One region of the Streptomyces sp. NPDC102441 genome, then DNA from elsewhere that is predicted to be linked to it. Evidence: predicted binding sites of a transcription regulator. Region 1 holds the regulator's gene; each other region holds the start of a gene.

Region 1 (9,950 bases):
CGAGAAGGCCCGGGTCAGGGCCGTGGTCACGAACAGCGGGTTGGTCAGGGCCTGCTTGTGCAGCGGGTGCGCTCCCGACTCCGGGCACGCCAGGAACGCCGTACCGAGCTGGGCGGCGTCGGCCCCGGCCGCCAGGACGGCCGTGATCTGGGAGCCGCGCATCAGCCCGCCGGCCGCGACGACCGGAAGCCGCACCGACTCGCGGACCTCGGCGATCAGGGCGAGCAGCCCGGTGCCGGTGAGGCCGCCCTGCGGGTCGTCCCGGTGCGTGGACTGGTGGCCGCCCGCCTCGATGCCCTGGACGCAGACTGCGTCGGCGCCCGCCCACTTGGCGTTGCGCGCCTCCTGGGCCGAGGTGACCGTGACGACGGTGAACGTGCCGGCCGCGGCGAACGCGTCGAGGACCTCGCGGGTGGGGCAGCCGAAGGTGAAGGAGACGACGGGGACCGGATCCTCCAGCAGGATCGCGACCTTGGCCTCGTAACCGTCGTCGCCGCTGGAGTCCGGGTCGCCGAGCGGGGTCTCGTACCAGGAGGCCTCTCCGGCGAGCTGTTCACGGTAGATCTCGACGGAGCCCGCGTCGGCGACCAGCGGCTGCGGCGTGAAGAGGTTGACGCCGAAGGGTCCGCCGGTCATCCTCCGGAGCTGTTCGACCTCGTTGTACATCCCGTCCGCCGTCTTGTAGCCGGCGGCGAGGAATCCGATCCCTCCGGCCCCGGCGACGGCGGCGGCCAGCTCCGGCCGGGAGACGCCTCCCGCCATCGGGGCCTGCACGATCGGGTACCGGCAGAGATCGGTCAGCGCCAAGGACATGACCGCATCGTGCCACGTCCAGCGGATCGTGCCGAATCAGCCCTTTCACACACCCGCCGGACCCCCGCGGACACAGCGGCGCCCGCCGGTACGGGACCGGCGGGCGCTGCGGTGACAGGGTTCAGCGGCCGTTGAAGGCATCCTTCAGGCGGGAGAAGAGCCCCTGCTGCCCCGGCTGGAACTGACCGGTGGGCCGCTCCTCGCCGCGCAGCACGGCCAGCTCCCGCAGGACGCGCTCCTGCTCGGGGTCCATCTTCGTCGGGGTCATGACCTCGACGTGCACGATCAGGTCGCCGCGCCCGCCACCACGCAGGTGCGTGATGCCGCGCCCGTGGAGCGGCACCGACTGGCCGGACTGGGTGCCCGGCCTGATGTCGACTTCCTCCAGCCCGTCGAGCGTCTCCAGCGGCACCTGGGTTCCCAGCGCCGCGGCCGTCATCGGGATGGTGACCGTGCAGTGCAGATCGTCGCCGCGCCGCTGGAACACGGCGTGCGAGACCTCGTGGATCTCGACGTACAGGTCTCCGGCGGGGCCGCCGCCGGGGCCGACCTCACCCTCGCCCGCGAGCTGGATCCTGGTGCCGTTGTCGACACCGGCGGGGATCTTCACGGTCAGGGTGCGCCGCGAGCGGATGCGGCCGTCACCGGCGCACTCGGGGCACGGGGTCGGCACGACGGTGCCGAAGCCCTGGCACTGCGGGCAGGGCCGCGAGGTCATGACCTGGCCGAGGAAGGACCTGGTGACCTGGGAGACCTCGCCGCGGCCGCGGCACATGTCACAGGTCTGCGCGGAGGTGCCGGGTGCGGCGCCCTCGCCACTGCAGGTCGTACAGACGACCGCCGTGTCGACCTGGATGTCCTTGGTCGTGCCGAAGGCCGCCTCGTTGAGGTCGATCTCCAGCCTGATCATGGCGTCCTGGCCTCGCCGGGTCCGCGAACGGGGCCCGCGCTGCGCGGCGTTGCCGAAGAACGCGTCCATGATGTCGCTGAAGTTGCCGAAGCCGCCGGCTCCGAATCCTCCCGCGCCACCGCCGCCGCCCGACTGGGACAGCGGGTCGCCACCGAGGTCGTAGACCTGCTTCTTCTGCGGATCCGACAGAACCTCGTAAGCGGCGTTGATCTCCTTGAACCGCTCCTGGGTCTTCGGATCCGGGTTGACATCCGGGTGCAGCTCGCGTGCGAGCCGACGGAATGCCTTCTTGATCTCGTCCTGAGATGCGTCGCGGCGCACGCCTAGTACGGCGTAGTAGTCCGTGGCCACTTACGAATCCGCCAGGATCTGTCCGACGTAACGTGCCACTGCGCGTACCGCTCCCATCGTTCCGGGGTAGTCCATGCGGGTCGGTCCGACCACGCCGAGTTTGGCGACTGCCTCGTCGCCCGAACCGTAGCCGACCGCGACGACGGACGTGGAGTTGAGTCCCTCGTGGGCGTTCTCGTGCCCGATCCGTACGGTCATGCCTGAGTCCGTTGCCTCACCGAGCAGCTTCAGCAGCACGACCTGCTCCTCCAATGCCTCCAGCACCGGCCGGATCATCACAGGGAAGTCGTGTCCGAAACGGGTGAGATTGGAGGTGCCACCGATGATCAGCCGCTCCTCCGTCTCTTCGACCAGAGTCTCGAGGAGAACGGAGAGCACCGTCGACACGGTTCCCCGGTCCTCGTTCTCGAAGGACTCCGGCAGGTCCTGCACCAGCTGCGGGACGTCCGCGAAGCGTCGTCCGACGACCCGGCTGTTGAGCCGGGCCCGCAGATCTGCCAGTGAGGTGTCACCGAAGGGTGCAGGACAATCGATCATACGCTGTTCCACCCGGCCCGTGTCCGTGATCAGGACGAGCATCAGCCGGGCCGGGGCCAGCGACAGCAGCTCCACGTGCCGCACCGTCGACCGGGTCAGCGAGGGGTACTGCACGACGGCGACCTGCCTGGTCAGCTGCGCGAGCAGCCGGACCGTGCGGCCCACGACGTCGTCGAGGTCGACCGCGCCGTCGAGGAAATTCTGAATGGCCCGGCGCTCCGGCGACGACAGGGGCTTGACTCCCGCGAGCTTGTCGACGAAGAGACGGTAGCCCTTGTCCGTCGGAATACGCCCCGCACTCGTGTGCGGCTGGGCGATGAAGCCCTCGTCCTCCAGCACCGCCATGTCGTTGCGGACAGTCGCCGGGGAGACCCCGAGGCTGTGCCGCTCCGTGAGCGCCTTGGAGCCGACGGGCTCCTCGGTGCCGACATAGTCCTGGACGATGGCGCGCAGCACTTCGAGTCTGCGTTCGCTGAGCACCGCGCACACCTCCAGCTGTGGTTCTTCGGCGTCTGCCTGGCACTCTGTGCGTTCGAGTGCCAGCAATCCCCCGGTCAGTGTACGGGGGCGGGGTGGGCCCGGGGCAAGGGCGACCGGCCACGCCGTCGTGGGACTGCGCAGGTCGTTGCCGATAGCGTCGCCGTATGGACGTCTCTTGGGAAGAGTTCGGCTGGGAGCGGTTGGGCAACGGTACGGGACGGCGGCGCCTTCCCGTCTGGGACGCGACCGCCGCACTGGTGGCCGGGGCGGACGCCGTGCTCCTCTACGACACGGGTGCGACGCTCCGTGAGGGAGTCGGGCTGCGCACCCAGGCGGAGGCCCTGCTGGGCCGGAGGGTGACACATATCGCACTGAGCCATCCGCACTTCGACCATGTGCTGGGCACCGCCGCCTTCTCCGGGGCGGAGGTGTACGGGGCGGTCGGCACGGCGGAGCTGCTGGGGCGGGGCGGGGAGGAGCTGCGCGCGGACGCGGTGCGGCACGGGATGAGCGAGGCGGACGCGACAGCCGCCACGGACGCCCTGGTGGCCCCGCGGCACCAGGTGAGCGGCGAGTGGACGCTCGATCTCGGCGGCGGGTTCCAGGTGCTGCTGGCCAATGTGGGGCCCGGTCACAGCGGCCACGATCTCGCGGTGCTGGTGCCGGGCTCACCCGTCGTGGTGCTCTGCGGCGATCTGGTCGAGGAGTCCGGGGAGCCGCAGTCGGGCCGGGACGCGGTCCCCTCGCACTGGCCGGCCGCGCTGGACCGGCTGCTGGAGCTGGGCGGCGAGGACGCGCTGTACGTGCCGGGGCACGGGGCGGTGGTGGACGCGGCGTTCGTACGGGCGCAGCGCGATCAACTGGTGGCCCGCTTCGGCGTGTCGTGAAAGGGGAGCCGTTTATCGTCGTGCCATGCGCAGCTACCAGCCGGACCTGACTCCGCCGTGGAAGAAGTCCGCCCCCGCCCCTGAGGTCCCCGCCGAGCCCGATCTGGTCGTCGAGGAGGCCGTCTCCGGCTTCTGCGGGGCGGTGATCCGGTGCGAGAAGACGGCCCAGGGGCCGACGGTCACCCTGGAGGACCGCTTCGGCAAGCACCGGGTCTTCCCGTTGGAGCCGCGCGGCTTCCTGCTGGAGGGCAGGGTGGTCACCCTGGTACGCCCGTCGGCCGGCGGCCCCGCCCGCCCCTCGCGTACGGCCTCCGGCTCGGTGGCGGTCCCCGGGGCACGGGCACGGGTCGCGCGGGCGGGCCGGATCTATGTGGAGGGGCGGCACGACGCCGAGCTCGTCGAGCGGGTCTGGGGCGACGACCTGCGCATCGAGGGCGTGGTGGTGGAGTACCTGGAGGGTGTCGACGACCTGCCGGCGATCGTGCGGGAGTTCGAGCCGGGCCCCGACGCCCGGCTCGGTGTCCTGGTCGACCATCTGGTGCCCGGTTCCAAGGAGTCCCGGATCGCCGCTCAGGTCACCGACGCGCACGTGCTGGTGGTGGGGCATCCGTACATCGACGTGTGGGAGGCCGTGAAGCCCTCGTCCGTGGGCATCCCCGGGTGGCCGGTGGTTCCGCGCGGCCAGGACTGGAAGACGGGCGTGTGCCGTGCGCTGGGCTGGCCGGAGAACACGGGTGCGGCCTGGCAGCACATTCTTTCCAAGGTCGGCTCGTACAAGGACCTGGAACCGCAACTGCTGGGGCGAGTCGAGGAATTGATCGACTTCGTCACCCTTCCTGCGTGATGTCCCGGGGCCGTTGAGGAGGATCCGGTACCGATCCCCTTGAACGCCTGCGCCGCACACGCACCATCCGTTATTGAGAGATGACGGCAGGGCCGGGCGCAGCGGAAGGCACGGGGGGCTGATGACGCGCGAAGTGTGGCGGGACGGGGCGGAGAACGAGGCGGCCTCCGCTGTCTTCCACCTGATACAGCAGCTGATCGACCAGTACCGGGTCAACCGGCCGGTGATGCCGTTGGTGGTGGCGCAGGCGGAGGACGCCTCGGCCGGGCCGGAGATCGACAGCAGGGTCGAGCAGATCGTCCATCAGGTCCACCGGGCGAACCAGCTGCGCCGGGTCCCGGTGAAGCTGCTCGAAGGCCGCGGTGCCACCCCGTACGAGGCGGCACTCTCCATGGTCCGCACCCTCACCGAGCGCCCCTGGGAGACCCGGGGCACGTCGCAGTACAAGCCCTTCGCCTTTCCCCGTTCCCGGCTGCTCGACGCCATCGAGCAGGCCACCGCGACGGTCGTCGCCGAGCCGGACGGGGGTTCCGCCCGTGAGCGCGACGAGGGGATCCTGGAACAGCTGGGCAGCCTGCGCTGGCGGGCCAGGCGGTCGGGGCGCGGCACCTGGTGGGACTCGCTGCGCGCCTCCGTCCGTCCGGAGACCTTTCTGGGGGCCGTCTTCATCGCCGTGCTCAGCGTGCTGCTGGGCGAGATCGGCTGGGTGCTGACCACTCTGGTCGCCGCCGCGGCCCTGCTCGGCCTGACAGTGGTGCGGCTGATGACGAGGGCGGCGCCGCCGCTGCTGTGGCTGCGCCCGGCCAGCCGATGGCTCGCGACCACGTCGTCACTCGCCGCGTCGAGCACCGCCTATCCCTCCGACGGCTGGTCGCGTTTCTCCCCCAGCGGTTCGTGGCGGGTGATCCGGGCGCGGGCGGCCGCTGTCGCGGAGCGGGTGGCCGACGCGGGCGCGGGCGACGAGCACGCGCGCCAGTTCCACCTGGAGCTGCGGGTCCAGGCGCTGCTGGAGGACCTGCTGGACAGCTACCGGGCACACGCCCTGGACTGGCGGCGCAGCAAGCGCACCGTCCCGCCGGTCGTGTTCCTGCCCACGGCCACCCAGGACAACGGCGGCATCCTGCTCATCAACGCCATCAACAACGTGCGCTCGCGGCGCAGCGAGGTCGATCCGCTGCTGCTTCTGGCCTCCCTGCCCGCCGACCGGATCATGCGGCACACCCCGCCGCTGCCTCCGGAGCCGCCCGCGAACGGCGGCGCCAGCTCGGGAGCCCGCGCACGGTACGAGAACTGGGTCGAGGACCTGAGCGTCGGCCAGGCCCCGGCCGCGGCGGTGACGCTGGCCTGGGTGCTGCGGCTGCCGCTCTCCACCGGCCAGCTGACCCATGAGCACGCCCACGCCCAGCTCGTCACCCACCGGGTCCGCAGGACCTGGGCCTGGTGGGTGATGTCGGGGAGGACCGTCGCCCTCGTGCTGGTCTGCGCACTGCTGGGAACCTTCCTGTGGAGTCAGCACTGGAAGGAGACGTACTGCTACGGCCCGCTGGTCGGCCGCAGCACGGACTCGGTCCGGCTGGAGGGCCCCGGAGGCGCCAAGGAGTGCATCGGAGTGGCGACGGTCCCCGAGGTCCGCTTCGCCGAGGGCAACACCCTCCAGCTGAACGGGGTGGGCAAAGGCGTCACCTTCGAGCGGATCGAGCAGGCGATAAGGGAACAGAACGCTGCCATAGGGCCGGGCGAACCGCACGTCACCGTCGTCTACGCGGGCCCGCTCACCGGCACCGACAAGAACCGGGAGGACACCCGCAAGGGCCTGGAGGAGCTGACCGGTGTCTACCTCCACCAGCGGTTCGTCAACGACACAGCGAATCGTTCCGTCAAGCTCCGGGTCCTGACGGCAAACGGCGGCAAGGACATGCTGCGGCAGACGACGGCGGTCAGGAGGATCATCGACGTGGCCCGGCGGGACTCCTCCGTCGTCGGCGTGGTGGGCCTCGGCCGCAACACCACGGAGAGCGCCGAGGCCACCGGGCTCCTCCAGCGCGCGGGACTGCCCGTGGTGGACAGCACGAACTCCGGCAGCGACCTGGCCCGCCTGTACCCGAACTACTTCGGCCTCGCCGCGACCGACGAGGAGCAGGCGGACGCCCTCGGGCTGCTCGCGGGCCAGTTGGCGGACGGGCTGTCCGATCCGCAGGCTGTCGTCCTGTCCAGGAAGGTGGGCAACGAGGACAAGGACCGCTACACCACCGAGCAGCGCAGGGTCGGTCTGGAGATGCTGGACGAGTCCGGCTTCGGCCTGGCCTCCGACACCCAGTACTCCTTGTCCAAGGACGGCGGATCCGCGAATCTCGACGCGCCCCTGCACTTGATCTGCGGGGCGGAACGCGTGCCCGACGCCCTGTACTTCGCGGGCCGGGTCGAGGACGTCAACACGCTGATGTCCGGCCTCGGCCAGACGGCCGGCTGCTCGGACAAGGCGATCACGGTCTTCACCGGCGACGACCTCACCAAAGCGCGCTTCGACGACTCGACGAAGCTCGCGGACAAGGTGACGCTCTACTACGGCGCGCTCGCACCCATGAGCCAGGGCGCCGGCCGGGCGTTCTACGAGGACTCCCGCAAGGCCCTGCAGTCGCTGCTTCCCGAGGGGCAGGAGCTCGCCGCGCTGCCGAAGGAGCGCCCGTACGAGGACATGCTCTTCGCCAGCGGGCAGACCGTCATCTCCTACCAGGCGACGGCCGCCCTCTACGCCGCCGCGACGCGCAGCGACAATCCGCAGAGCGCGGCGGAGACCTGGGCGACGCTCTACTCGGTGGCCCTGCACGACATGCCGACCGGGACCATCACCTTCCGGGGGACGATTCCGTACGCCGACCAGAAGGTGCACGGCCTGAACATCGTCGAGGTCACCCGTCCGGGGCCGGACGCGCGGAGCCGCGTCGTGTGCGGCCGGGCCGCGGGTGACCGGGCACCGCTCACCCGCGCGGACTGTCCGGTGTCGTAGGCCCGGCCGGTTCTCAGTCGACCAGGTCCCGCACCACGGCGTCGGCCAGCAGCCGCCCGCGCAGTGTGAGGACCGCGCGGCCCTCGCCGTGCGGTCCGGGCTCCAGCAGCCCGTCCTTCACCGCGCGGCCCGCGGCCGCGAGGCCGGCGGGGGCGAGCAGCGACAGCGGGCAGCCCTCGACGAGCCTCAGCTCCAGCAGGATGCGCTCGACCCGCCGGTCCTCGTCGCCGAGCACCTCTCGGCCGGCCCCGGGCGAGCGGCCCTCGGACAGGGCCTGCGCGTAGGCCCCTGGGTGCTTGACGTTCCACCAGCGCACCCCGCCGACGTGGCTGTGGGCTCCGGGTCCGGCGCCCCACCAGTCGGCTCCGCGCCAGTACAGCTCGTTGTGCAGGCAGCGGCCCTCGGGCGTACGGGACCAGTTCGACACCTCGTACCAGGAGAAGCCCGCCGCCGCCATCGCCTCGTCGGCGATCAGATAGCGGTCGGCGTGGACGTCGTCGTCCGTCATCGGGACCTCGCCGCGGCGGATACGCCGGGCGAGTTGCGTCCCCTCCTCGACGATCAGCGCGTACGCCGACACATGGTCGGGTCCGGCACCGATCGCCGCGTCGAGGGAGGCACGCCAGTCGTCGTCGGACTCACCGGGGGTCCCGTAGATCAGGTCGAGGTTGACGTGGTCGAAGCCGGCCTCACGGGCCTCGGCGACACATGCCTCGGGCCGGCCGGGCGTATGGGTGCGGTCCAGGATCTTCAGGACGTGCTGCCGCGCGCTCTGCATGCCGAAGGAGACACGGTTGAAGCCGCCCTCCCGCAGCGCCGTCAGATAGGACGGGTCGACGGACTCCGGGTTGGCCTCCGTGGTGATCTCGGCGTCCTCCGCGAGCCCGAACTCCTCACGGATCGCCGCGAGCATCCGGACGAGGTCGGCGGCGGGCAGCAGGGTGGGCGTACCGCCGCCGACGAAGACCGTGCGGACGGGGCGGGGGTCGTCGCCGAGCACCTTGCGGGCCTGGCGGACCTCCTCGACAAGGTGGGCCGCGTAGTTGTCCCGGGAGGCCAGGGCGCCGCCGGAGCCCCGCAGCTCGGTCGCGGTGTACGTGTTGAAGTCGCAGTAGCCGCAGCGGGTGGCGCAGTAGGGCACGTGCAGGTAGAAGCCGAGCGGCCGTTCGGCGGCGCCTTCCAGGGCATGGCGGGGCAGTGCCCCGTCGTCGGGCACGGGCTCACCATCGGGCAGTACGGAAGGCATACCGTCCATTGTCACTCGCCGGCGGAGCTGCCCCGCACATCGGCGTATCCGTCGACCTGCAGGACGAGCAGCGCCAGGTCGTCGTCGGGCGGGCGCTCGGCGAAGTCGTGGACGGCCTGCTTGATCCGGTCGGCCATCCCGGCGGCCGGAAGCCCCGCGCAGCCGGCCAGGACCCGTGCGAGGCCGTCGCCGTCGTCGAACATCAGCCGCCCCGAGCGCCGCTCCGTGACCCCGTCGGTGACACAGAGCAGGCTGTCGCCGGGCATCAGCTCGAAGCTCTGGCTCTCGTACGCCACGTCCTCGACGATGCCGAGCAGGACCTGCGGCTCGGCGGCCGGGCTCACGGAGCCGTCGGGGCGCAGCAGCAGCGGGAGCGGGTGGCCGGCGCTGGCCACCGTGCAACGCACCCCGCCGTCCGGGAGCGGCACGAGGTCGCCGTACAGCAGGGAGAGGAAACGGGACTGGGAGCCGTCCTGGGCCTGCTCGCCGCCCTGGATCTGCTGGCCGCCCGCCGCCGCGACCATCAGGGCGGCGGCCTCGGCCGCTTCCATCGCGTCGTCCAGGAGGAGCCGGTTGAGCCGGTCGAGGACCTCGCCGACGCTGAAGCCTTCCCGGGACAGCAGGCGCAGCCAGGGCCGGGCCAGGCCGGTGACCACGGCGGCCTCGGGGCCGCTGCCCTGGACGTCTCCGAGCACGAAGCACCAGCGGCCGCCGGGGCACGGGAAGAGGTCGTAGAAGTCGCCGCCGACGACACCGTCGTCCCCCGGCTCGTACACCAGCGCGCTGGTGACCCCGGGTATCTCGGCCACCTTGCTCGGCAGCAGGCCGCGCTGGAGGATGCGGCTGATGGTGGCCTGGCGGGTGTAGGCGCGGGC
Region 2 (9,950 bases), on a different contig from region 1:
GTGGGCGCAGGTCAGCGAGTCCATCAAGGAGAAGATCGGTTCCACGGTCGAGCCCGGCGGCAGCCCGGAGAGTGTGCTCGTGGACGTCGCGACCGAGGCCCGGCAGGCGGAGAGCGCCGAGTAGGTTGGTTCATATGACCGCCGGCCATTCCGACTCCCCCGACTCCGCTGCCTCCCCCGACTCCGCTGCCCCGCTCTCCGGCCAGGAGCGCGCGGTGCTGGCCCTGGAGCGGCGCTCCTGGGCGGGCCCGGGAGCGAAGGAGCGGGCGGTCCGGGAAGAGCTGGGCATCTCACCGGTCCGCTACTACCAGCTGCTCAACGCGCTCCTGGACGACCGGCGGGCGCTGGAGGCGGACCCGGTGACGGTGAACCGGCTGCGGCGGGTCCGGGACGCGAGGCGCGGCCGCCGCTGAGGCCGGGCCTGCCGGGGCTCCGCGCCTCAAAGGCCGGTGGGGCTGGATCTGGCCCTGCTCACAGATACGCTCGGGCCATGGGCAATTCGGCACACCCCCTCCCGACCCCGTCCACCCAGGCCGGCCGCGAAGGCCTCGCCGCACTCCTCGCCCGACCCGCCGGCGCGGTCGTCGCGCTGGACTTCGACGGCACGCTCGCCGACATCGTCCCGGACCCGGAGCAGTCCCGGGCCCACCCCGACGTCGTCCCGGCTCTCTCCGCGCTCGCCCCCCAGGTCGCCGCCGTCGCCGTGATCACGGGCCGCCCGGCGGACACGGCCGTGCGGTACGGCGGCTTCGCCGGAGCGCCGGGCCTTGACCACCTCGTCGTCCTCGGCCACTACGGTGCCGAACGCTGGGACGCCGCCACCGCCACCGTCCACGCCCCGGCGCCCGACCCCGGGGTGGAAGCCGTCCGTGCCGCGCTCCCCGCAGTGCTGGACGGCGCGGACAGCGGCATCTGGGTCGAGGAGAAGGGCGGCCGTGCGGTCGCCGTGCACACCCGCCGCGCCTCCGACCCGCAGGCCGCCTTCGAGGCCCTGCGTGCCCCGCTGGGCAGCCTGGCCGAGCGGCACGGCCTGATCGTCGAACCGGGCCGCCTCGTCCTGGAGCTGCGCCCGCCCGGCATGGACAAGGGTGTGGCGCTGGAGGAGTACGTGAAGGAGACCGGCGCGGAGGCGGTGCTGTACGCCGGCGACGACCTCGGCGACCTCGCCGCGTACGCCGCCGTGGAGAAGCTCCGCGCCGAGGGGACCGCAGGCCTGCTGGTGTGCAGCGGCACCGGGGTCCCCGAACTCGCCGAGCGCGCCGACCTGTTGCTGCCGGGCCCGGCAGCGGTGGCGGATCTGCTCCGCTCCATTGCCCGGCAGATCACATCGCTCTAGGTCCTGGCCTAGTCCCGCAGCGCGTCGAGCTGGTCCAGGAACCACTGCTGCGGCGGAAGTGCCGTCGCAGCAGTGGCCAGGCGCTTCGAGCGGGCGCCCCGCTCGTCGGGATCCATCGTGAGCGCCTCGTGCAGCGCGGCCGCCGTGGCCGACACGTCGTACGGGTTGACCACGATCGCGTCCTCGCCCAGCTCCTCGTACGCCCCCGCCTCGCGGGAGAGCACGAGCGCGCAGCCGTGGTCCGAGACGACCGGGACCTCCTTGGCGACCAGGTTCATGCCGTCACGGATCGGGTTGACCAGGGCCACGTCCGCCAGCCGGTACGCCGCGAGGGAGCGGGCGAAGTCGTCGTCGACGTGGAGCAGGACCGGAGTCCAGCCCTCCGTGCCGTAGTCCGCGTTCACGGAGTCGGCGACCCGCTGGACCTCCGCCGTGTATTCGCGGTAGACCGCGAGGTCCTGGCGTGAGGGGTAGGCGAAGGCGATGTGCACCACGCGCTCGCGCCATTCGGGGCGCTCCTCCAGCAGTGCCCGGTAGGCGTGCAGTCCGCGGACGATGTTCTTGGAGAGCTCCGTGCGGTCCACGCGCACGATCGTGCGCCTGTCCACGCCCACCTGCTCCCGCAGGAGCTCCATGCGCTCGTCCACGTCCGCCTCGTGGGAGCGGCGGCGCAGGAAGTCCGCGTCGGCGCCCAGGCCGTGCACCCCGATCCGGGTGCGGCCGGTGCCGCCGAGGATCTCCGTGCAGCAGCCGATGAAGGCGTCCGCCCAGCGGCGGGTCAGGAACGCGGCGCGGTCGGCGCCCAGGATGCCCCTGAGCAGCTGCTCGCCGATGTCGTCGGGCAGCAGCCTGAAGTAGTCGACGGGCGCCCAGGGGGTGTGCGAGAAGTGCCCGATCCGCAGGTCGGGGCGGAGCTCGCGGAGCATTCCCGGGACCAGCGAGAGGTGGTAGTCCTGCACCAGGACCGAGGCGCCCTCGCCCGCCTCCTCGGCGAGTGCCTGGGCGAAGGCCCGGTTGTACGTCTCGAAGGAGGCCCACTGCCGGCGGAACTCCGCGTCGAAGACGGGCTCCACCGGAGTCTGGTAGATCATGTGGTGGACGAACCAGAGCACCGAGTTCGCGATGCCGTTGTACGCGTCGGCGTGGACCCCGGCGTCGATGTCGAGCATCCGGACGCCGGGCTCGGACACCCCGAGCCGGACCGCCTCGCGGTCGCCGTCGCCGAGGGCGGCACACACCCACAGCTTGTCGTCGACGGCGCTGAGGCCGGAGACCAGCCCGCCACCGCCCCGTTTCGAGTCGAGCGTGCCGTCCTCCCGCAGTGCGTACGACACGGGGCCGCGGTTGGACGCGACGAGTACCTGGGCGGCGTGCTCGGAGACCATGTACCCGAACCTAGCCCGTTCGGGAAGCCGCCAAACGTGAAGCGCCCGCGGAGCCGGGCGCGACGAGGCGTTACGCCGCGTTCCGCGACGTGTACTCCGCGATCTCCCGCATCGGCGGCCTCTCCTCGGTGTCCACCGCATGGGTGCGCGGGACGAATCCGCCGGGCCCCCGCTCGAACTGGGTGATCTCAGGACGTACGAGGGCGCCCCGGGAGAGCCGTAGCTGCGCCGTGCGGTAGATCGCGGCTGCCATTCGGCCGAGGGCCTGGCCGTCCTGGTGGCGGTGTTTGCGTACGCCGACGTCTACCTGGGCCAGGGCGTCCAGGCCGACCGTGTGCAGCGCGTCGACCAGCAGGCCCAGCTCCACTCCGTAACCTACGGGGAAGGGGAGCTGCTCCAGCAGGGAGCGCCGCACGGCGTACTCGCCGCCCAGCGGCTGGACGAAGCCGGCCAGCCTCGGCCAGTGCAGGTTGAGCAGCGGGCGGGCCACCAGTTCGGTCACCCGGCCCCCCTGGCCCGCGGCTTCGCCGAGCGGCCGGTCGTACATCGCCTTGACGAAGTGCACCGTCGGGTCGGTCAGCAGTGGGCCGACGATCCCGGAGACGAAGTCCGCGGAGAAGTCCTTGAGGTCCGCGTCGACGAAGCAGACGATGTCCCCGCTGGTCACCAGCAGTGATCGCCACAGGACCTCGCCCTTGCCCGGGAGCGCCGGGATCCGGGGGAGTACGGCGTCCCGGTGCACGACCCGGGCACCGGCCAGCCGCGCCGCGTCGGCGGTGGAGTCGGTGGATCCGGAGTCGATCACCACCAGCTCGTCGACGAGCTGGACCTTCTCCATCAGCTCGCGCCGGATCTCCGAGACGATCGCGCCGACCGTCGCCTCCTCGTTCAGAGCGGGCAGGACGACGCTCACGCGCGAGCGGTGCGGATCCTTCGCCCGCGCGGCTGTGAGACGGTCGAGCGGGCGGTCGGCAGCAGACCAGGAACGCCTGGTCAGCCAGCGTTCCACCTCTTCCAGCACGGTCGATACTCCCTGTATGTGATCCATCTCGCGGTTCGGACGACTATCTCAATCGTCCGGTGCTTCGGTTACAGTCTTGAACAACGCGGATGACCCTCGCATGTCGGGGTCGGTCCGCGAAAAAACGCCCGGATCCATGGTCCGGTGCCATAGCGCTCATCCAGAGGGACTGAGGGAACGGCCCGTCGAAGTCCCGGCAACCCTCCTGCCGACCGCGAGGTCACGGTAGGGAAGGTGCCAATTCCGTCTTGTGGCGAAATACGTCGCAAGGAAGATGAGGAGAAAGGGCCTCCGCCATCATGGCCGTGCAGACAGTTGCAGCAAACTCCAATTCCTCCGCAGTGGACCTCGGTCCCGCCGCAGCGCTTTCCTGCCGCGAATGCGGCGAGCGTTTCGAGCTCGGTCCCATTTTCGCCTGCGTGTCCTGTTTCGGGCCGCTCGAAGTGGCGTACGACCTGCCGAGCGGCTCCCCCGAAGAGCTGAAGAAGCGCATCGCCGAGGGTCCCGACAACATCTGGCGCTATGCGCCGCTGCTGCCTGTCCCCTCCGACGTCGCGGACAAGCCCAACATCAACCCCGGCTTCACGAAGCTGGTCAAGGCCGACAACCTCGCCCGCGAGCTGGGCGTGACCGGTGGCCTGTACGTCAAGGACGACTCCGGCAACCCGACGCACTCCTTCAAGGACCGTGTCGTCGCCATCGCCGTCGAGGCCGCCCGCGCCTTCGGATTCACCACACTCTCCTGCTCCTCCACCGGCAACCTCGCCGGTGCGGTGGGTGCCGCCGCCGCCCGCGCCGGCTTCCGCTCCTGCGTGTTCATCCCGCACGACCTGGAGCAGGGCAAGGTCGTCATGGCCGCGGTGTACGGCGGCGAGCTGGTCGGCATCGAGGGCAATTACGACGACGTCAACCGCTTCTGCTCGGAGCTCATCGGCGACCCGCTCGGTGAGGGCTGGGGCTTCGTCAACGTCAACCTGCGGCCGTACTACGGCGAGGGCTCCAAGACCCTGGCGTACGAGATCTGTGAGCAGCTCGGCTGGCGGCTGCCCGACCAGCTCGTCATCCCGATCGCGTCCGGCTCGCAGCTCACGAAGATCGACAAGGGCCTGCAGGAGCTGATCAAGCTCGGCCTCGTCGAGGACAAGCCGTACAAGATCTTCGGTGCGCAGGCCGAGGGCTGCTCCCCGGTCTCCACCGCCTTCAAGGCCGGCCACGACGTCGTGCGCCCGCAGAAGCCGAACACCATCGCCAAGTCCCTGGCGATCGGCAACCCGGCCGACGGCCCGTACGTCCTGGACATCGCCCGGCGCACCGGCGGCGCCGTGGAGGACGTCAACGACGAGCAGGTCGTCGACGCGATCAAGCTGCTGGCCCGCACCGAGGGCATCTTCGCGGAGACCGCGGGCGGTGTGACGGTCGGCGTGACGAAGAAGCTGATCGACGCCGGCCTGCTGGACCCGGCCCTGACCACCGTCGTCCTGAACACCGGAGACGGGCTGAAGACGCTCGACGCGGTCGCCCCGACGACCGGCCTGTCGGCGACGATCCGGCCCAGCCTGGACGCGTTCCGCGCCGCCGGCCTCGGCGCCGCCGCCAACTGACCACCCGAGACCGAAGGAAGGCACCGACATGAGCGTCAAGGTCCGTATCCCCACCATCCTCCGCACCTACACGGGCGGTCAGGCCGAGGTCCCGGCCGAGGGCGCGACCCTCTCCGAGGTCCTCGCGTCCCTGGAGCAGAACCACCCGGGCATCGGCGCCCGCGTCCTGGACGACCAGGGCAAGCTGCGCCGCTTCGTCAACGTGTACGTCAACGACGACGACGTGCGCTTCGAGGGCGGCCTGGAAGCGGCCACCCCGGACGGCGCGGGCGTCTCGATCATCCCGGCCGTCGCCGGAGGCTGACCGGGCTCTGCGGGCCGATCAGCCGCCCGACCGCATGACGTGAGCACCGTGGCCCCCTCCGTGAGAGAAGCGGAGGGGGCCATTCTGCATGGTTGAGCACGGTACAGTTGGGGAAGTCCCCGCCGCTGCCCATGCCGCCCGCATATGAGAATGCGCCCGGCCGCGACAAGAAGCAGCCAAAGTGAGTGCACTCCTTGCGGCATAAGTGGCCTTTGTCAGGCCCGACTTGCCCTGAAATCCCCTGAATTCCCCCAAAGTGTGCGGTCGCGTGTGCCCAGAATTCTCGTCCGATTGACCTGTTGCAGAGGGCAGTTGGGCAGATACATTCGGCCGCGGTCGACGCGTTCCGGCGCACGCCACCCTCTCCTGTCGGAGGGTGACTTCTGACCCGGGCCCGCGAAGTGCGGAGCTCGTGCAAGGGCCAGTAATAGGGGAGTTAGGCATGGCTCAGGGCACCGTCAAGTGGTTCAACGCGGAGAAGGGGTACGGCTTCATCGCGGTCGACGGTGGTGCGGATGTTTTCGTCCACTACAGCGCGATCCAGATGGACGGGTACCGCACCCTCGAAGAGGGTCAGCGAGTTGAATTCGAGATCTCGCAGGGCCAGAAGGGGCCGCAGGCGGACATGGTCAAGCTCGCCGTCGGCTGAGCTCGGCGCGGTCGGCCAACGACACTACTCACGCACGTGAGGCCCGTACCTCCACCAGGGGTACGGGCCTCACGTGCGTCCCCGTCCAGCCCCGGGCGCGCCCCCGAGGTTGTCCACATCCGGAGGGGGACGCTTGCACTCGCAGGGGTCGAGTGCTAATCATTGGCGTTAGCACTCTCCAGGTGAGAGTGACAGAAAACTTGGACCGGGCCGGTGAGGCCCGCAGGCTCTGTGGGGCAAGGAACCACTGAGCACGCTGGCCGTCCGTCGCGGGCGCCTCTCGGTCCGGAGAAATCCACCCCTGTCCGGGAGGACCACTTCACATGGCCAAGATCATCGCGTTCGACGAGGAGGCACGGCGCGGTCTCGAGCGCGGGATGAACCAGCTCGCCGACGCCGTCAAGGTCACCCTCGGCCCCAAGGGCCGTAACGTCGTCCTCGAGAAGAAGTGGGGCGCGCCCACGATCACCAACGATGGTGTTTCCATCGCCAAGGAGATCGAGCTCGAGGACCCGTACGAGAAGATCGGTGCGGAGCTGGTCAAGGAGGTCGCCAAGAAGACGGACGACGTCGCCGGCGACGGTACGACCACCGCCACCGTTCTCGCCCAGGCTCTCGTCCGCGAGGGCCTGCGCAACGTCGCCGCGGGTGCCAACCCGATGGCTCTGAAGCGTGGCATCGAGAAGGCCGTCGAGGCCGTCTCCGCCGCTCTGCTGGAGCAGGCGAAGGACGTGGAGACCAAGGAGCAGATCGCTTCGACGGCCTCCATCTCCGCTGCCGACACCGAGATCGGCGCCAAGATCGCCGAGGCTATGGACAAGGTCGGCAAGGAAGGCGTCATCACCGTCGAGGAGTCCCAGACCTTCGGTCTGGAGCTCGAGCTCACCGAGGGTATGCGCTTCGACAAGGGCTACATCTCGGCGTACTTCGCCACCGACATGGAGCGCATGGAGTCGTCGTTCGACGACCCGTACATCCTGATCGTCAACTCCAAGATCAGCAACGTGAAGGACCTCCTTCCGCTGCTCGAGAAGGTCATGCAGTCGGGCAAGCCCCTGCTGATCATCGCGGAGGACGTCGAGGGCGAGGCTCTGTCGACGCTGGTCGTCAACAAGATCCGTGGCACCTTCAAGTCCGTCGCCGTCAAGGCTCCGGGCTTCGGTGACCGCCGCAAGGCCATGCTCGGCGACATCGCCATCCTCACCGGTGGCACCGTCATCTCCGAGGAGGTCGGCCTCAAGCTGGAGAACGCCGGCGTCGACCTGCTCGGCAGCGCCCGCAAGGTCGTCATCACCAAGGACGAGACGACGATCGTCGACGGCGGCGGTGACAGCGACCAGGTTCAGGGTCGTGTCAAGCAGATCCGTGCCGAGATCGAGAACTCCGACTCGGACTACGACCGCGAGAAGCTCCAGGAGCGCCTCGCGAAGCTGGCCGGCGGCGTGGCCGTCATCAAGGCCGGCGCCGCCACCGAGGTGGAGCTCAAGGAGCGCAAGCACCGCATCGAGGACGCGGTGCGCAACGCCAAGGCCGCCGTCGAGGAGGGCATCGTCGCCGGTGGTGGCGTGGCTCTGCTCCAGGCCTCGGCCGTCTTCGAGAAGCTCGACCTGACCGGTGACGAGGCCACGGGCGCCAACGCCGTGAAGCTCGCGCTGGAGGCCCCGCTCAAGCAGATCGCCGTCAACGGTGGTCTCGAGGGTGGAGTCATCGTCGAGAAGGTGCGCAACCTGCCGATCGGTCACGGCCTCAACGCCGCGACCGGCGAGTACGTCGACATGATCGCCGAGGGCATCATCGACCCGGCGAAGGTCACGCGCTCCGCTCTGCAGAACGCCGCGTCCATCGCCGCGCTCTTCCTCACCACCGAGGCCGTCATCGCCGACAAGCCGGAGAAGGCCTCTGCGGCCGCTCCGGGCGGCATGCCGGGCGGTGACATGGACTTCTGATCCTCGGATCAGCAGCTCCACGCAGTACCTGTACGACGCCGGCCCCCGGGATTCGTTCCCGGGGGCCGGCGTCGTCGTGTTGTGGGTTCTCAGATGCGGACGGCCGGTTGGTGCTCACTTGCGTGCACGATCGCCCCCTTTTGTCGCCTGAACGCAATATATTGATCACCTTGTATGTGTGAACTACCCGGAAAATGAGTTGCATCGGTAAATCGAGGCTGCCGCCTCGGGAACCAGGGGGAACGTGAGGGGCTTGGTGCGGTGGGCGTTACTGAGGGGCGTGGGGCCGCGGGCGAACTGTCCTTGCGGGTACTGGGGCCGCTTGAGGTGAGTGACTCCGGCGGCGCTGTCGATGTCGGCCCGCCGCAGCGTCGTATTCTGTTGCTCCGTCTGCTCGTCGAGTCCGGTCGGCCGGTGGGGCTGGAGCGGCTGCGTGAAGATCTCTGGGATGGCAGACCGCCGTCTTCGGCCGTGTCGTCCATCCACGCGCATGTCAGCAGACTGCGCTCCGTGCTGAACCTCCCGGACGGGCAGGGGCGGCCTTCGCAGATCCTGGGGAGCACGGCGGCGGGGTACTCGCTCACGGTCCCGCCGGAGTGGCGGGACACGGTGGTGTTCGAGCGGGCGGCTGTGCAGGGCTGCCATCTTGCGCGCGAGGCTCGATGGGCGCAGGCACTACAGGCGGCGGAAGACGCGCTGGGTCTGTGGAGGGGGCAGCCGTACGCCGAGGCGCACGGGCTGTCCTTCGTGCGGGACGATTCGGATCGTCTCACCGAATTGCACCGGTCGGTTCAGGAACTGCGGGCCCGGATGCTTCTGGAAGAGGGACAGCCGCTGCGAGCGGTGGCCGCCGCTGAGGGCCTGGTCAAACTTGACCCCCTGCGGGAGACGTCATGGGTGGTCCTGTTGAGGGCTCTTTACGCCGCCGGTCGCGGTGCGGAGGCTCTGCGGCGGTACGAGGTGGTACGGCGGATTCTGGCCGAGGCGCTGGGAACCGATCCGGGCCCGGAGCTGAGGCGCACTCATCTGGCGATCCTGCGTCATGACGTCGACGTGGAGGTGCCGTCGATCGGACGTCACGCGGTGCTGTCGACCGGGGAGGCCGGGGAGCCCCGGGGGGCCTCAGAGGCCTACCGGGAGGATGGCGACCGGGTGGAGGAGTTCCCCCTGACAGGGCGCGACGAGGAACTGGCAGGGCTGCTCAAGCTGTTGCCCCGCGCGCGGTCGGGCCGGACGGGATGGGCAGTGGTGAGCGGGCAGGCCGGGTCGGGCAAGACACGCCTGGTCCAGGAACTGGCCGAACGCGCCCGCAGGGACGGGTTCGCCGTGGTGCAGGACCGGTATCCCAAACGCGTCAGGCCCGGCACGGGAGCCTCCTACGACAGCCAGGTCCTGCGCGTACTGCAGGCGCTACGGTACGGACCGGCCCAGCCGGGCGACGGGCGCCCGACGCTGTGTCTGATCGAGGATGCGCAGGGCATACCGGCCGCTGTGGTCAACGCACTGGCCGACTGCGCCGAGACGCTCCACAACGCCCGGGTCGTGGTGGTGTGCACGATGCCCACCGTGCCCGACCCGGTGACCGATGAACTCAGGGCCGCGCTGGCGCGCAGCGGAGCATCCCACCTCGAACTGCGCCCCCTGGGCATCGGCGACGTCGAAGAGTTGCTGCGCGGCCGCCGACCGGCCACCGAGGCAGCCGCGGACA
Region 3 (9,950 bases), on a different contig from region 1:
CTGACGGGCCATGGCGATGGCCATCCGGGCCTCGGTCACCTTGTCCATCGCAGCAGACAGCAGAGGGATGTTCACTCGTACGTTGCGCGAGATGAGGGACGAGGTGTCGACCGCGTTGGGCAGGACCTCCGACGCACCCGGCAACAACAGCACGTCGTCGTATGTCAGCCCGAGCGTCGCGAATTTCTCGGGCACTCCGTCGACGTTTGCAGTCATGACACCTTCCCCAAATGGCCTTGATCGGTGCGGATGTCCATGCTAACGGCCCCGCGGGGTGTCTCATTCCACGAGCAAGATCACCTGGTGGTTCTGTGGCTTCCTCCACACCGAAGAAGCCCGAGGGAGCCGCCTACTGGCCCGCGAGGGCCCGCAGCCTGCTGAGTGCGCGGTGCTGGGCGACACGGACGGCGCCCGGGGACATTCCGAGCATCTGCCCGGTCTCCTCGGCGGTCAGCCCGACCGCGACCCGGAGGACCAGCAGCTCGCGCTGGTTCTCCGGAAGATTGGCGAGAAGGTTCTTGGCCCAGGCCGCGTCACTGCTGAGCAGCGCCCGCTCCTCGGGGCCGAGTGAGTCGTCGGGCCGCTCCGGCATCTCGTCGGAGGGCACGGCCGTCGATCCCGGGTGCCGCATCGCGGCCCGCTGGAGGTCGGCGACCTTGTGGCCCGCGATCGCGAAGACGAACGCCTCGAACGGTCTGCCGGTGTCCTTGTAGCGCGGCAGCGCCATCAGCACCGCGACACAGACCTCCTGCGCCAGGTCCTCCACGAAGTGACGGGCATCACCGGGCAGCCGGTTCAGCCGGGACCTGCAGTAGCGCAGAGCGAGGGGGTGGACATGGGCCAGCAGATCATGGGTGGCCTGCGCGTCACCGTCGACGGCACGGTGCACCAGAGCACCGATCACCGTCGTCCCGTCCTCGCGCATCGGACCATGGTGCCTTGGCGCCGTCCGATCCGAGACATCGCGTCCCGAGTTGTGCACCGAAGCGTTATCAGCGGGTACGCCGACGGGACCCGCGGACGGGCCCGAACGCTCCGCGGCCGGCTCCGAACGGTCGGCACGGACGTCGGCGACCACCTCCGTACGTGCGCCGGTATGTGCGTCGCCGGCGTTGTGAACGAGTGCTCCAGCGTTCTGAGCGGGTGCGCCGGATGTCATGTCCTGCGCCCTCCCCTTCCGCTCGACCGAATGTTCCCCGAGGAACTCCACACCCTCAAGGATGCGGCATCGGCCGGGAAGCGTCACATAGCGCTGGTGGGGAGGGCCCGGCCGCAGGTCCGCCCGCCACCGTCGCCCCGTCCGCCGGCATGCGGACGGGATCGCACGGCTACCGGCCGCGCCGCGTCATCAGCGGACCAGACCCCAGCGGAATCCGAGCGCGACGGCGTGCGCGCGGTCCGAGGCCCCGAGCTTCTTGAACAGCCGTCGCGCGTGCGTCTTCACCGTGTCCTCGGAGAGGAACAGCTCGCGCCCGATCTCCGCGTTGGAACGACCGTGGCTCATACCTTCGAGCACCTGGATCTCCCGGGCGGTGAGGGTCGGCGCCGCCCCCATCTCGGCGGACCGCAGCCGGCGCGGGGCGAGCCGCCACGTCGGATCGGCGAGCGCCTGGGTCACGGTCGCACGCAGCTCGGCGCGCGAGGCGTCCTTGTGCAGATAGCCGCGGGCACCGGCGGCGACCGCGAGTGCGACGCCGTCCAGATCCTCGGCGACGGTCAGCATGATGATCCTGGCCCCGGGGTCCGCCGAGAGCAGCCGCCGGACCGTCTCCACACCCCCCAGACCGGGCATGCGTACGTCCATCAGAATCAAATCCGAACGGTCGGCCCCCCAGCGGCGGAGGACTTCCTCACCGTTGGCCGCCGTCGTCACACGCTCGACGCCGGGCACGGTCGCAACCGCGCGGCGGAGCGCTTCTCGGGCAAGCGGGGAGTCGTCGCAGACGAGGACGGATGTCATGACCGCCCTCCGCAGCTGATGCGCGTCACCTTGAGCCTCCAGGCTGATACAAGTCGTCACCTGTGCGATTGACCCCCTCGGACATCTGCCCGAGCTCGTTCTCCGTCAACCGCCTCTCCCCCATCAACGACGGTCACTCGAAAGAGTTACGGGCCAAAGCATCCGGTTCGGCACTCTAAGTGAGGGCCCGTACACGGAGGAGAGCGACACGGGATCATTCACCCGTCAACTGATCTCCCTCTCGGCGACCTGCCCCATTTAGCGGGTTTTCTTCCCTTTTGCTGGCGTCTGAGGCTAGATTTCCGATCAGTCATATTTACATCTACTAACACCGTAGATGTACGGTCGGGACTCAGGTCACCGACGAGCACCAACGGTCGAGGAAGCCGTTTCCGAACCAGCAAGGTTTCGAGGGGACACGCAATGGCAGATTTCTCCCGCCTTCCAGGACCCAACGCGGACCTGTGGGACTGGCAGCTGCTGGCCGCCTGCCGCGGGGTCGACAGTTCACTCTTCTTCCACCCCGAAGGAGAACGCGGAGCAGCCCGGAGTGCCCGTGAGACCTCGGCGAAGGAGGTCTGCATGCGCTGCCCGGTCCGCGCCGAGTGCGCTGCGCACGCACTCGCGGTACGGGAGCCCTACGGCGTATGGGGCGGCCTGACCGAGGACGAACGCGAGGAGCTCATGGGCCGCGCCCGCAACCGCCTGATCTCCGCCCACTCGGCATCGGCCCCGGAGGCCGGTCACACCTGACACTCCGCACGACCCGCCGAATGCAGAAACGTTTCCTCACGCCTGGCACCCCTGCTGTCGGACCTGACGCCACGGGTGCGGCGGGCGGGGCAGTCAGCGTGCGGCAGCCAGGGACAGCTGCTCCAGGGTCGCCGCCACCGCCGGCACCCGGGAGAGGTCGGGCAGGGTGAGGGCGACGATCTCCCGCTCCACGGCCGGCTCCACGGTCACGGTGCGCACTCCCTTGTGCCGTACGGACTCAAGAGCCAGCTGGGGAAGGACGGCGACCCCGAGACCCGCTCCGACGAGGCCGATCACCGCCGGGTAGTCATCCGTGGCGAAGTCGATCCGAGGGGTGAATCCGGAGTCCTCGCAGACCTCCACCAGCTGGCTCCGGCAGCGCGGGCAGCCGGCGATCCACGGCTCGTCGGCCAGGTCCCCGATGCCCACCGCGTCCGCCCCCGCCAGCCGGTGCCCATCGGGCACCAGACCGACCAGCCGGTCACTGAGCAGCGGGCGCACGACCAGGTCGTCCCACTCGCCGCCGGTCGTCCCGTAGCGGAACGCCAGCGCGATGTCGCAGTCCCCGTCGCGCAGCATGTCCACCGAGCGCGGCGGTTCCGCCTCGACGAGCGAGACCTGGGTGCCGGGGTGCGCGGCGCGCAGAGCGGCCAGGGCGCCGGGGACCAGGGTGGAGCTCCCGCTCGGGAACGACACGAGCCGGACCCGGCCGGCCCGCAGTCCGGCGATCGCGGCGATCTCCTCCTCGGCGGCGGTCAGCCCCGCGAGGATGCCGGAGGCATGCCGCACCAGCGCCTCACCCGCCTGGGTGAGACGCATCTCGCGCCCCGTACGGATCAGCAGCGGGGTGCCCGCCGAGCTCTCCAGTGCCTTCATCTGCTGGCTGACGGCAGGCTGGGTACAGCCGAGCTCCCGCGCGGCGGCGGAGAAGGAACCGGTGGTGGCCACGGCGCGCAGGACACGGAGATGACGGGCTTCGATCACCCCTCAACCATAAGCGACTCTTGCAGCGTCGGCTGATTAATCGTGGGCAGCTTTGAGACATCGCGGTTAACCTTTCCCGTTATGAAGGTGCTCACCGTGAATCTCGGCCGTCCCACGCCCTCTCCCCACACCGACGGGGCCGACGGGCTCACCGGGATCGCCAAGCATCCGTCCGACGGTCCCGTGCGGGTCGCCGACCCCGGCCCCAAGGGCACCGGCGGCAGTGGCCTGTCCGGTGACACGGTGTGCGACCTCCGGCACCACGGCGGTTCGGACCAGGCCGTGTACGCGTACGCACGCGAGGAGCTCGACGTCTGGGAGAAGCAGCTCGGCCGGCCCCTGCCCAACGGCTCCTTCGGTGAGAACCTGACGACCCTCGGCCTCACCGTGAGCCACGCCCTGATCGGGGAGCGCTGGCGGATCGGCGACGAGCTGGTCCTGGAGGTGACGTCCGGCCGCATCCCGTGCCGTACGTTCGCGGGCCACATGGGCGAGCGGGGCTGGGTCAAGCGGTTCACCCGCGAGGGGGCGACGGGCGCGTACTTCCGGGTGATCGAGCCGGGGGCGATCCGCTCCGGTGACCCGGTCGAGGTGCTGTCCGTCCCCGGCCACGGGATCACCACGGCCATGGAGTTCCGGGCGACGACCACGGAGCGGGAGCTGCTGCCGCGTGTACTCGACGCCGGTGACGCGCTGCACGCGGAGACCCTGCACGCGGCACGGGCGTACGTGGCGAAGCTGAACGCCGCCGCCTCCTAGTGCCGCGGCAGGCGGTCGGGGCCGGGATGCCCGCGATGAGCGCGGTGAGTTCGGCGAGCTCGCCCCCGGTGAGGTCCCTCAGCGGAGGGCGGACCGGTCCGGCGGTGTGGCCGATGGCGGTCATGCCGGCCTCGACGATGCCGACCGCGTAACCGCTCTCCCTGGACCTGGGGATGATCCGCGCACCAACGACAACCCGGCGCTGCACGCGCTGCTCCCCCATCTGTGACGTAGCCGCCCGCAAAATGTACGAGCGCGTGGAAGAAGGCGGGTCCAGCGCCCGTACCAGCGGGTACTAACGTGCCGCCTATGACGACTGCACTGATTACGGGCGCGACGGCGGGGATCGGGGCCGCCTTCGCACGGCGGCTCGCGGGTGACGGGCACAATCTGGTGCTGGTGGCCCGTGACACGGAGCGCCTGCGGGCCCAGGCCACGGAACTGCACGACGGACACGGCATCGAGGCCGAGGTGCTGACGGCCGACCTGTCCACGGATTCCGGGATCGAGACGGTCGCCGCGCGGTTGACGGACCGTGTGAGCCCTGTCGACCTGTTGGTCAACAACGCGGGCTTCGGCAACAAGGGGCGCTACCTGGACGTCCCGATGACCGATGAGCTGATGATGCTGAAGGTCCACTGCGAGGCGGTGCTGCGTCTGACCTCGGCCGCCGCCGGCTCGATGCGGGAGCGCGGTCGCGGCGGAGTCGTCAATGTGGCCTCCGTCGCGGCCTTCCTCCCGCGGGGGACGTACGGGGCGTCGAAGGCCTGGGTCGTCCAGTTCACCCAGGGCGCCGCGAAGGACCTCGCGGGTTCGGGGGTGCGGCTGATGGCACTGTGCCCGGGCTTCGTGCGGACCGAGTTCCACCAGCGCGCGGGGATGGGGACGGGCAACATCCCGGACTGGATGTGGCTCGACGCGGACAAGCTGGTGGCCTCGGCCCTGGAGGACCTGGCCAGGGGCAGGTCGGTGTCGATCCCGGACCCGCGCTACAAGGCGCTGATGGGCCTGGTGAAGCTGACGCCCCGCAGTCTTCTCGGCGGAGTCACCTCCCGCGCGGGCCGGAGTTACGGGCCGCGGTAGCCGGCCGGGCGCCCCACGACAGCACTGAGGCCCGGTGCCCCCGCGACGGGGGTACCGGGCCTCGGTTCCGTACTAGTGGCTGTGGCCGTGGCCGCCGTGGCCGGCATCGGCCTCTTCCTCGGCCGGCTTCTCGACGACCAGGGTCTCGGTCGTGAGCAGCAGCGACGCGATGGAAGCGGCGTTCTCCAGGGCGGAGCGGGTGACCTTGACCGGGTCGATGACGCCGGCCTTCACCAGGTCGCCGTACTCGCCGGTCGCGGCGTTGAAGCCCTGGCCCTTTTCGAGCTCGGAGACCTTCGAGGTGATGACGTAGCCCTCGAGGCCCGCGTTCTCCGCGATCCAGCGGAGCGGCTCGACGGCGGCGCGGCGCACGACCGCGACACCCGTGGCCTCGTCGCCGGTCTTGCCGAGGTTGCCCTCGAGGACCTTGACGGCGTGGACCAGAGCGGAGCCACCACCGGAGACGATGCCCTCCTCGACCGCGGCGCGGGTCGCGGAGATGGCGTCCTCCAGACGGTGCTTCTTCTCCTTGAGCTCCACCTCGGTGGCGGCACCGACACGGATCACGCACACGCCGCCGGCCAGCTTCGCGAGGCGCTCCTGGAGCTTCTCGCGGTCCCAGTCGGAGTCCGTGGACTCGATCTCGGCCTTGATCTGGTTGATCCGGCCCTTGACGTCGGCGGAGTTGCCGCCGCCGTCGACGATGGTCGTGTCGTCCTTGGAGATGGTGACGCGACGGGCGGTGCCCAGCACGTCGAGACCGGCGCCGTCGAGCTTCAGGCCGACCTCTTCGGCGATGACGGTCGCACCGGTGAGGGTGGCGATGTCGCCGAGCATGGCCTTGCGGCGGTCGCCGAAGCCCGGGGCCTTCACCGCGACGGCGTTGAAGGTGCCACGGATCTTGTTGACGACGAGGGTGGAGAGCGCCTCGCCCTCGACGTCCTCGGCGATGATCAGCAGCGGCTTGGAGCTACCGGCCTGGATGACCTTCTCCAGGAGCGGGAGCAGCTCCTGGATGGAGCCGATCTTGCCCTGGTGGATCAGGATGTACGGGTCGTCGAGGACGGCCTCCATACGCTCCTGGTCGGTCACCATGTACGGGGAGAGGTAGCCCTTGTCGAAGGCCATGCCCTCGGTGAACTCGAGGTCCAGCCCGAAGGTGTTGGACTCCTCGACGGTGATGACACCGTCCTTGCCGACCTTGTCCATCGCGTCCGCGATGAGCTCGCCGACCTGCGGGTCCTGCGCGGAGAGCGCGGCCACGGCGGCGATGTCAGCCTTGTCGTCGATCGGGCGGGCGGTCGCGAGGAGGTCCTCGGACACGGCCTTGACGGCGGCGTCGATGCCCTTCTTCAGGGCGGCCGGGGACGCGCCCGCGGCGACGTTGCGCAGGCCTTCGCGGACGAGGGCCTGGGCGAGCACGGTTGCGGTGGTGGTGCCGTCACCCGCTACGTCGTTGGTCTTGGTCGCCACCTCCTTCACCAGCTGGGCGCCGAGGTTCTCGTACGGGTCGTCGAGCTCGACCTCGCGCGCGATGGTGACACCGTCGTTGGTGATGGTGGGGGCGCCGAACTTCTTGTCGATGACGACGTTGCGGCCCTTCGGGCCGATCGTCACCTTCACCGTGTCGGCAAGCTTGTTGACGCCGCGCTCAAGGGCGCGACGGGCGTCCTCGTCGAACTTCAGAATCTTCGCCATGGGCTGAGTGTCCTCTCAAACGAACTGCGCCCCTCGCCACCCGGCTAGTTTTTCGCAGGGGGCCAGGGGCGCAGAACAGAAGCAAACGTGGGTGAATTACTTCTCGACGATCGCGAGAACGTCGCGCGCCGAGAGGACGAGGTACTCCTCGCCGTTGTACTTCACCTCGGTGCCGCCGTACTTGCTGTACAGAACGACGTCGCCGCTCTTGACGTCGAGCGGAAGCCGCTCGCCGTTCTCGAAGCGGCCCGGGCCCACGGCCAGGACGACGCCCTCCTGGGGCTTCTCCTTGGCGGTGTCCGGAATAACCAGGCCGGAAGCCGTGGTCTGCTCGGCGTCGAGCGGCTGGACCACAATGCGGTCCTCGAGCGGCTTGATCGCAACCTTGGAGCTGGTGGTCGACACGATCCGGTCTCCCCCTTCGGAGATCTCACGGGGTTTAACAGTCTGTGGGGTGGCGACCAGGTCGATCCGTCGTCGCGGGTGCCGGACCTGCCCTGTCGCGCGGTTGTGCTGGCACTCTCCATCGGGGAGTGCCAGCACTGAGACTATGACCGCGATTAGCACTCGGTCAAGCGGAGTGCCAATTCACCACCCTCGCGTGGCGCCGTGGGACCGGCGCACGCCCGGACAACGCGGGAGATCTCCACAGGGTTCCGCGACGGACGGCCCGTCAGACGTAGTCCTCCAGCCTGGCCACGGCGTACCCCTTGTCGGTGATCGTCTTCATGACGTTGCGGATCATGTCGGCCATGGAGCCGTCCCAGTCCTCACGGCCCCGGAAGTGGGTGAGGACGATGTCGCCGGGATGCAGGTCCCGGTCCCACTCGCGCCACTCCATGTGGTCGGGGAACGCCTCGGCGGCCCACAGGGGCACCGCCTTGATGCCACAGGACTTGGCGATGCGCAGGGTGTCACCGTTGTAGTTGCCGTACGGCGGGCGGAAGAGCACGGGCCGCTTCCCCAGGTGCTTCTCGATCTTGTCCTGCGAGCCGCAGATCTCCCGGCGCTGCTCCTCCTCGGAGAGCCCCGGGAGATAACGGTGGTTGAGCGTGTGGTTGTTGAGGGTGACACCGCGGGCCTGCATGTCCTTGAAGTACCCGTAGTCGTCGCTGACCTCGTAGTCGCTGAGGAAGGCGCTGTACGGAAGCTTCAGCTCCGACATCATCCTCAGCAGTTCGGGGTCCTTCTCCGCGCCGTCGTCCATGGTCAGGAAGACGATCCGCTCCTTGGTGGGCACGGTGGTGAAGACCGGCGGCAGCTCCTCCCCGCCCTCGACCTCGAAGCCCTTACGGGTGGTGATGTGCGGCTTCTCGACGGGCGGTGCGGGCGCGACCAGCGGGACCTTCGCCAGGCCCCACTTCTTCGCGACGGCGGTGCGGGCGGCGAGCTCCTGCTTCAGCCGCGCCGTCCTGGCCTCGATCCCCGCGGGACCCGCCTGCGGCGGGGCGGCGGCGGCCGACTGCCCGGCGGCCGGCCCGTGGCGCCCTGCGTCCCCTTCGTCCGTACCGTCCGCGCACCCGGAGGCCGCAGCACCGATCAGCAGGGCGGCCAGGACGGCGCAGGTCGTTCTGTGCCGGTTCATGGCAGACTTTTCCTTTTGTCGTACTAGTTGCATGGCGCCGCATCCTGCCACCGGGCCACCGGCCGCCTCCCGCGACACCTCCGAGCGGCCCGCCAGGTCATCCGGCTGGCTCACAATGGACTCGTGAACGCCCTTCCCCCCGCCGATCAGGCCGACCCCGCCGACCCGCTCGCCGCCTTCGCCGCCCTGCGCACCCCCGAGGGCGCGGCACTCCTGGACGAGCTGCGCGACCACGACCCGGCCCAGGAGCTGGCGACCGCGACCCGGCTGCGCCGCACGCACCCCGCCGCCCTCGTGTCGGCGGCGCTCGGCCAGGCGCGGCTGCGCCAGCGCGCGGTGGCGAAGTTCGGGGCGGCGGACGCGTACCGCATGTTCTTCACCCCGGACGGCGTGGAACAGGCGACCCGCACCTCGGTCGCCGGCTACCGGGCCGGACGGTTCGCGGAGCTCGGCGTACGGAGCGTGGCCGACCTGTGCTGCGGCATCGGCGGGGACGCGATCGCCCTGGCCCGGGCGGGTATCGCGGTCCTGGCGGTGGACCGCGACCCCCTCACCGCCCAGGTCGCCCGCGCCAACGCCGAGGCGCTCGGCCTCCAGGACCTCGTCGAGGTGCGGTGCGCCGACGTCACGGAGGTCGACACCTCCCCGTACGACGCGGTCTTCGTCGACCCGGCGAGGCGCGGCGGGCGGGGCAGGATCTTCGACCCCGAGGCCTATTCGCCGCCGCTCTCCTGGGCGACCGGGGCCGCGCTGAAGGCCCCTCGCGCCGCGCTGAAGATCGCACCCGGAGTCCCGCACGAGGCCATCGAGCCGGCGGCCGAGGCCGAGTGGATCTCGGACGGCGGTGATGTGAAGGAGGCCGTGCTCTGGTTCGGCGAGGGCTTCGCTTCCGGCACCTTCCGGGCCACGCTGCTCCCGTCCCGCACGACCCTCGCCTCGGTCGGCCCGCTCCCCGCCCCGCCGGTCGGTCCCGTGGGGCGGTATCTGTACGAGCCGGACGGCGCCGTCATCCGCGCCCATCTGGTGGCGCAGGTCGTGGAGTCGTGCGGGGGCAGGCTGATCGACGAGACGATCGCGTACGTCACGAGCGACAGGCCGTACGAGTCCGACACCACGGCCGCGTACGAG

Evidence for each region. The regulator HrcA, encoded in region 1, represses chaperone genes, less so after heat shock. The targets are predictions, from matches to a motif close to TTNGCACTCNGNNNNNCNGAGTGCNAA.
Region 2: a site for HrcA is predicted at 6,429-6,455, ahead of groL (chaperonin GroEL). Genes of this name have one in related genera too.
Region 3: a site for HrcA is predicted at 7,798-7,824, ahead of groES (co-chaperone GroES). Genes of this name have one in related genera too.

Annotation. Positions count from the first base shown of each region.
Region 1 is NZ_JBIWKH010000002.1:245,944-255,893, reverse strand. It holds gene ACIREO_RS04640 (nitronate monooxygenase) at 1-813, opposite strand, end outside; gene dnaJ (molecular chaperone DnaJ) at 935-2,074, opposite strand; gene hrcA (heat-inducible transcriptional repressor HrcA) at 2,075-3,091, opposite strand; gene ACIREO_RS04625 (MBL fold metallo-hydrolase) at 3,256-3,978, shown strand; gene ACIREO_RS04620 (DUF3097 domain-containing protein) at 4,004-4,822, shown strand; gene ACIREO_RS04615 (hypothetical protein) at 4,944-7,829, shown strand; gene hemW (radical SAM family heme chaperone HemW) at 7,843-9,075, opposite strand; gene ACIREO_RS04605 (SpoIIE family protein phosphatase) at 9,087-9,950, opposite strand, start outside.
Region 2 is NZ_JBIWKH010000018.1:151,434-161,383, forward strand. It holds gene ACIREO_RS33395 (ABC transporter substrate-binding protein) at 1-124, shown strand, start outside; gene ACIREO_RS33400 (DUF3263 domain-containing protein) at 135-413, shown strand; gene otsB (trehalose-phosphatase) at 491-1,336, shown strand; gene ACIREO_RS33410 (trehalose-6-phosphate synthase) at 1,345-2,721, opposite strand; gene ACIREO_RS33415 (glucosyl-3-phosphoglycerate synthase) at 2,792-3,742, opposite strand; SAM riboswitch class I at 3,896-4,023, shown strand; gene thrC (threonine synthase) at 4,042-5,343, shown strand; gene ACIREO_RS33425 (MoaD/ThiS family protein) at 5,372-5,647, shown strand; gene ACIREO_RS33430 (cold-shock protein) at 6,090-6,296, shown strand; gene groL (chaperonin GroEL) at 6,620-8,242, shown strand; gene ACIREO_RS33440 (BTAD domain-containing putative transcriptional regulator) at 8,753-9,950, shown strand, end outside.
Region 3 is NZ_JBIWKH010000004.1:394,979-404,928, reverse strand. It holds gene guaB (IMP dehydrogenase) at 1-216, opposite strand, end outside; gene ACIREO_RS10715 (sigma-70 family RNA polymerase sigma factor) at 350-925, opposite strand; gene ACIREO_RS10710 (response regulator transcription factor) at 1,349-1,960, opposite strand; gene ACIREO_RS10705 (WhiB family transcriptional regulator) at 2,384-2,713, shown strand; gene ACIREO_RS10700 (LysR family transcriptional regulator) at 2,807-3,697, opposite strand; gene ACIREO_RS10695 (MOSC domain-containing protein) at 3,779-4,456, shown strand; gene ACIREO_RS10690 (SDR family NAD(P)-dependent oxidoreductase) at 4,766-5,539, shown strand; gene groL (chaperonin GroEL) at 5,612-7,237, opposite strand; gene groES (co-chaperone GroES) at 7,334-7,642, opposite strand; gene ACIREO_RS10675 (polysaccharide deacetylase family protein) at 7,911-8,822, opposite strand; gene ACIREO_RS10670 (methyltransferase domain-containing protein) at 8,946-9,950, shown strand, end outside.